2 regions of the Yoonia rhodophyticola genome follow, and region 2 is predicted to be linked to the other one. Evidence: riboswitches for the same ligand, from Rfam matches in the RefSeq annotation. Region 2 holds a riboswitch; the other holds the start of a gene.

Region 1 (3,411 bases), 970 kb from region 2:
CGTTGTTGAAATCGCGCCATCAACGTCACGAATGCGGTAAACCGTCTTTTCCGGCTCAATAATGCGATAGAAGACACTGGTTTCGACCTGAACAAGCACGTTGTCAGACGTAATGGCGTCTTGCGTCATGGATGGCAGCTGGCGTTCAAGGATCGACACCTTGTGCCGAACGCGGTCCAGAAATGGCACGATCAGGTTAAACCCTGGCCCCAGAACCGAACGTAGTCTTCCCAGCCGTTCAACGACATATTTTTCGGATTGCGGTACAATCCGGATACCGGCGAGAATGCAAACAAGAACAAAGATTGCAGCCGCAAAATACAGCAGCTCCATTCCACCAAAATCAGCCATGAATTGTTCTATCGTCATATATCTGTCCCTTTATTGTTATGCATGACAGATATGCATGCACTAAGCTGATTTCAATGTATGCAACGGCATACTGTTGCCTTTGAACCGGGCTGCAACAACTGCACCAATCGTATCAGCGGTCGCCGGGCTCAAGGTCCAGCCAAGGTGGCCATGCCCTGTGTTATAGAAAACACGGTCCTTTTTTCCGGGGCCGACACGCGGCATCATATTGGGCATCATCGGGCGCAATCCGGCCCAAGGAATACAGTTTTCGGTTGATACGTCTGGAAAATGCTCTTCGCACCATTTGATCAGCGGACGCACGCGGCGATCCAGAATGTCGCGGTTTTCGCCGTTAAATTCAGCCGTACCTGCAATCCGCAAACGGGTCTTTCCCAACCGCGACGAAACGATCTTGGCCTTATCATCCAAAAGGGAGGTATTTGGCGCTGCCGCCTGACTGGCCGCATCATCAAGGTTCACGGTGATCGAATAGCCTTTCACCGGGTAGATATTCACCCGATCACCCAACATATGGGCGAATTTCCGGCTGGCGACACCGGCCGACACCACAATCCCGTCAAACCGTTCTTCGTGGTTGCACTCGACATAGACGCCATCATCCCTGACATGCAGATCCGTCACAGGCGCGCCAAGCTTAAAGACAACACCCTGTTTCTTCAGCCAATCCGCCAGACCCATGGTGAACTTGTGGATATCACCGGTGCTGTCGCTTTCTGTCCAGAACCCGCCGATGATGTCACCACGCAAGGCGGGCTCGCGGGCCATGACCTCGTCTACAGTCAACTCATGCCGTTCCAACCCGCCTTCGGCGAGCAGGCCGTTGACCATCCGGGCATGGGTCAGGTCTTTTTCTGTCTTGTAGAAATGCAGAATACCCGCGGGGCTGAAATCAAAATCCACACCGGATTTTTCTGCCATCTCGGCCAGCCCGGCACGGGCGGCAACGGCCATACCGGCTGTCTTGATCGTATTTGTCTTGTAACGCGGAATATTGGCCAGAAATTCGGTCATCCAACTGACCTTGTGCCAACCGGGGCGGGGGTTCACAAACAGGGGCGCATCGCCCTGCAACATCCATTTGAGCCCCTTCAGAACAGTAGACCACTGGTTCCAGACCTCGGCATTCGAGGCGCTTAACTGGCCGCCATTGGCAAAACTGGTTTCCATACCCGCATAGCGCTGGCGATCAAAAACCGTCACGTCAAATCCGCGGACATAAAGGGAATAGGCCGTTGTTACGCCGGTAATCCCGGCACCAAGTACTGCAATCGAAGGCATGGCATTTCTCCGCCAATGGCGCTTGCGCGCATGTGCCCCCGCCGTCTGCTGTACCTGAGAGATTCACCGCATGTGCGGCTTGCTCCTTCGGCGGACCTTGCGGTCTCTCTTCGGCGTGTTGCACCCCAACCGGTTCATTTGCCTGAGAGTGACCGGGGCGGTTGCTCCTTCGGCGACGGTTTTGGAATCGGGCCGTTCTCTCCCGGATGGCGTGTTGCTTGGGCTGCTCTTAGACGGACTGCAGGAAAACGCAATTCACATGTTTGCAACAAATAAGATCAGATTGGCCGGTCGTCGGGCAATCCGCCTGTATCTGCCTGCCATGCGGCCAGACGCGCGCCGTAGGACGGCACCCGATCACGCAACCCAACAAAGGTATCCAGATCGAACAGTGCCCAACGTTGCCCCTCGTCACCAAAAACGATCCGGCTGGCCATCACAGCTGGCATCTGTGCAACAAAGAACGCATTCCACAAGCGCGGGTCAGTCGACGAGCGGAACGCGCTTTGCCACAACACGGCATCCTCAGACAGGGTCAATCCCAACTCCTCGTGCAGTTCCCGCGATACGGTCTGAAACGGCGTCTCATCCCCCTCACGACCACCACCGGGCAGGTCCCACAGGTTCGGATAGTGGATATGGGCAAGGTCGTCACGCAGGATGCTTACCAGCTTGCGCCCAAGGAAAAGCGCGACTTTCGCACCCTGATGGTGACCCGTTGTTTCCACCTGCCGCGCTCCCTATCATAACGCCATGCCCGCACTTTGCCGTGACTGCCTTTCAACATTTGACAGCGAACAGCGCTGCCCGCAATGTCGTAGCCCCCGGGTGACACGGCATCCGGAATTGTTTGACCTGTCCATCGCGCATATGGATTGCGACGCATTTTATGCCAGCGTCGAGAAACGCGATAATCCCGGGCTAGCCGACAAACCTGTGATCATCGGCGGCGGCCGGCGCGGCGTGGTCTCAACGGCCTGCTATGTGGCCCGGATCAAGGGGGTCAGGTCGGCAATGCCGATGTTTCAGGCGCTCAAGCTTTGCCCAGAGGCCGTCGTGGTGCGCCCCCGTTTTGACGCCTATGTCGAGGCATCCCGCGCCATTCGTGCGATGATGGATGCGCTGACGCCGGTCGTCGAACCCCTGTCACTGGACGAGGCGTTCATGGACTTGACCGGCACCGCCCGACTGCATGGCGCACCCCCTGCTGTCATGCTCGCCAGACTGATCAAGCGGATGAAGACCGAGCTTGGCCTGACCGGCTCTATCGGGCTGAGCCACAATAAATTTCTGGCCAAGGTCGCATCCGACCTCGACAAGCCGCGCGGCTTTTCCATCATCGGCAAGGCAGAGACCACGGCATTTCTGCGCCCCAAATCGGTGCGCCTGATCTGGGGGATCGGCCCTGCGGCGCAAACAAGTCTGAACAATGCGGGCATTCGCACCTTTGATGATCTTCTGCGCTGGGACCGGCGCGATCTGCATGACCGATTTGGCGGCATGGGTGAGCGTCTTTATGCGCTGGCAAGGGGGGAAGACGGACGGCGGATCACGGCCCATAGCCCGGTCAAAACCCTGTCCAATGAAACCACATTTCATGAAGATACCAGCAATGTGGACATTCTGGATGGGCATATCTGGCGGATGGCTGAAAAGGTCAGCGCCCGCGCAAAAGCCAAGAACAAGGCCGGGCGCGTCGTGACGCTCAAGTTGAAAACGCATGATTTCAAGGGCATCACGAAGCGGATCAGCCTGCAT
Region 2 (3,411 bases):
TTCCCGTTCGGACTTGGCCTTGCCGAAATCAAGTGGCGCCTTCTGCCGGATTTTTGGCGGAAGGGTGTCGTCAATCAGCGCATCCAGGTCCTTTGCCCCGACAACCTGCAACATCGCGTCCATTTCGGCAGGTGACGGTCCGATATGGCGACGATTGGCGAAATCATAGGGCAGATAGTCAGTCGGCGTGAAGGTCATTGCTGCGGTCTCCTAGCCAATCATCGCGTTATAGGCGGCTTCATCCATCATCGCGTCAAGCTGCGCGGGGTCGGACGGTCTGATCTTGAAGAACCAGCCGGCGCCAACGGCGTCACTATTGGCAAGGCTTGGGTCATCAACCAGTGCGGTATTCACTTCGGTAATTTCGCCATCAATCGGCGCCAGAATGTCCGAGGCCGCCTTGACGCTTTCGATCACGACAATCTCGTCATCTTTGACAACTGTGTCGCCAACTTCGGGCAATTCGACAAAGACCAGATCGCCCAATTGCGTTGTCGCGTGTTCCGTAATGCCAACAACATAAACATCGTCCTCGGCGCGCAGCCATTCATGTTCTTCGGTGTATTTCATCATGTCTCTCCCTTGCTATCTTTTGAAATTGGCTGGCGTGAACGGCATCTTTGTGACCGTCAGCGGTTGGCGCTTGCCCCGCAATTCACCATAGATGGTCTGGCCGATTGTCGTGTGATCCGCCGCGACGTACCCCATCGCGACCGGTCCGCCGACCGTCGGGCCAAAGCCGCCCGAGGTGACGGCACCAATCGGATCACCCCCGTCCGCGCCTGCAAACAGGGGCACGCCTGCGCGCATGGGCGCACGGCCTTCCGGCAGCAACCCGACCCGCTTGCGCGTTGCGCCATTGGCCAATTGTTCAAGGATCCGCACAGCCCCCGGAAAGCCCCCTGCCCGGTCACCACCAGCGCGACGCACCTTTTGGATCGCCCATGTCAGCGCCCCCTCAACCGGGGATGTGCCGGCATCAATATCGTGACCATAAAGACAAAGCCCGGCTTCCAACCGCAGCGAGTCGCGCGCGCCCAACCCGATCAGTTCCACATCCGGATGCGCCAGAAGCGCGCCTGCGATATCTTCGGCTGCCGCGGCAGGCACCGAAATCTCGTACCCGTCCTCACCCGTATAGCCCGAGCGTGACACCCAGGCCGCCACACCGTTCAAATCAAGTGTTGCGACATCCATGAATGTCATCGCCGCTGCCCGCGGATCCAGTGCCGCCAGAACATCCTGCGCCATTGGCCCCTGCAACGCGAGCAATGCGCGATCGGCGATCTCGGTCACTGTCAGCCCCGGTTCCAGCGCCGCTTTCATTCGGGCAATGTCAGCAGCTTTGCAGGCCGCATTCACAACCACAAAAATGTGGTCCCCCCGATTGGCCAGCATCAGATCATCATAAATCCCGCCTGCGTCATTTGTGAAAAAGCCATAGCGCTGCCTGCCTTCGGCAAGCCCCAGAATATCGACAGGCACAAGCGCTTCCAGTCCGCGAGCGGCGTCTGCATAACGGGGGCCGCGCACACTCACCTGGCCCATATGGCTTACATCAAAAAGACCGGCCTTGGCGCGGGTATGAAGGTGTTCTTTCATCACGCCCAGCGGATACTGGACCGGCATGTCATAACCGGCAAAAGGAACCATCTTGGCCCCGTTTGCCAGATGCAATGCATGCAGTGGCGTGGTCTTGAGGTCTGACATCGCGCCCTCGCTTTCTTCAAGCCAGCGAGATTTCAGATCAATCAAGCGGCACCACATTTGCGCAGGGTCAGACCTGCGCGCCAGTGCCTCCTCTGTCCGGGCGCCTGAGATCGTTATCCCTTCGGCGGGTGCATGTGGCACCACTCTCCAGAGTTGTCGTTTCCCGATATCGGTCCTGTAGCCTGAGAGTTTCCGAGGCGGTTGCTCCTTCGGCACCAGTGGTCTGGTTCTCCCGATATCTCGTTGAGATGTTTCCTATCGGAAACGCCTACAGACAGGCAAGTAACAATTTGCGTGTGTTGTCCGCCGTCATGGTTATGGGGTTCCCGCCGGTACTGGGATCGTTCAGCGCGCCTGCAACAATCCGGTCGATATCAGGATCGGTCACACCCAGCCCGCCAAGGGTTTTGGGAATTGCAAGTGAGGCATTCAATTCATCAACATAGGCGCAGAACCCGTCAAAACCGCCTGCAATCCCCAGATAATCGGCCGCCTGCCCGATTACTTTTGTGATGGCCGGTTTGTTGAACTGCAGGACTGCCGGCATGCAGACTGCGTTCGTTGTCCCGTGATGCGTATGATACATCGCGCCAATGGGGTGGGACAGCGCATGTATCGCGCCCAGCCCCTTTTGAAAGGCCGTGGCCCCCATCGCCGCTGCTGACATCATATGCGCGCGGGCCTCGATATCCGCGCCATCCGCATAAGCGCGCGGCAGGTAGTCTTTGACCAACCGCATCCCTTCCAGCGCCATCCCCTGCGACATCGGGTGGTAGTGGGGCGAGCAGAACGCCTCGACACAATGTGCGAATGCATCAAGGCCGGTTCCGGCGGTGATGAATTGCGGCATGCCAACCGTCAGCTCGGGGTCACAGATGACAACGCTTGGCAGGAATTTGGGGTGAAAGATAATTTTCTTTTCTGCGGTCTCGGAATTGGTGATGACCGACGCGCGCCCGACCTCTGACCCTGTTCCGGCAGTTGTGGGGACGGCTACGATAGGGGCAATGGCATCGGCATCCGCGCGGGTCCACCAATCGCCGATATCCTCAAAATCCCATAACGGGCGGGTCTGGCCCGCAAGAAAGGCCACAAGCTTGCCCAGATCCAGACCAGAGCCGCCCCCGAATGCAACCACCCCGTCATGTCCGCCGTCCTTGAAGGCCTGCACACCGGCGGCGGCGTTTTTTTCATTCGGGTTCGGGTCTACATCTGCAAAGATCGCGCGGCCAAGGCCCGCAGCCTCTAACAGATCAAGCGTGCGCGTTGTAATCGGCATATCCGCCAGCCCCCTGTCAGTGACCAGCAGCGGCTTGGTGATGCCGGCCGCCGCGCAGGCATCGGCGATCTCGGCGATGCGCCCTGCGCCAAAACGCACGGCAGTGGGGTAGGACCAATTTGCAGTAAGTGACATCTGTCAGGCCTTCTTGAGATGGTAGGATTTCGGGCGGGTCAGGTTGTGATAGCCGATCACAGACAGGCCGCCGCCGCGACCGGTATCTTTGCAGCCGGTCCAGCACAGACCCGGATCAAGGTAATCTGCCCGGTTCATAAAGACCGTTCCGGTGTCGATCTGATCCGCGATCGCTTCGGCACGGGTCACGTCCTGTGTCCAGACCGATGCGGTCAGACCGAAATTGCTGTCATTCATCAGCCGGACCGCTTCGGCGTCATCCTTCACGGGCATGATGCCCACAACCG

Evidence for each region. A riboswitch is a leader RNA that binds a small molecule or an ion and turns the genes downstream of it on or off. The one in region 2 is predicted to bind glycine.
Region 1: another riboswitch for glycine. It lies ahead of AABB31_RS13205 (D-amino acid dehydrogenase); the one in region 2 lies ahead of gcvT (glycine cleavage system aminomethyltransferase GcvT).

Annotation. Positions count from the first base shown of each region.
Region 1 covers NZ_CP151767.2:2,358,068-2,361,478, forward strand. Annotated here, with positions in the region: gene AABB31_RS13200 (SPFH domain-containing protein) at 1-369, opposite strand, end outside; gene AABB31_RS13205 (D-amino acid dehydrogenase) at 412-1,653, opposite strand; glycine riboswitch at 1,774-1,868, opposite strand; gene AABB31_RS13210 (NUDIX hydrolase) at 1,932-2,381, opposite strand; gene AABB31_RS13215 (DNA polymerase IV) at 2,407-3,411, shown strand, end outside.
Region 2 covers NZ_CP151767.2:3,328,102-3,331,512, reverse strand. Annotated here, with positions in the region: gene gcvP (aminomethyl-transferring glycine dehydrogenase) at 1-198, opposite strand, end outside; gene gcvH (glycine cleavage system protein GcvH) at 211-570, opposite strand; gene gcvT (glycine cleavage system aminomethyltransferase GcvT) at 586-1,710, opposite strand; glycine riboswitch at 1,871-1,955, opposite strand; gene AABB31_RS17815 (iron-containing alcohol dehydrogenase) at 1,979-3,124, opposite strand; gene AABB31_RS17810 (aldehyde dehydrogenase family protein) at 3,128-3,411, opposite strand, start outside.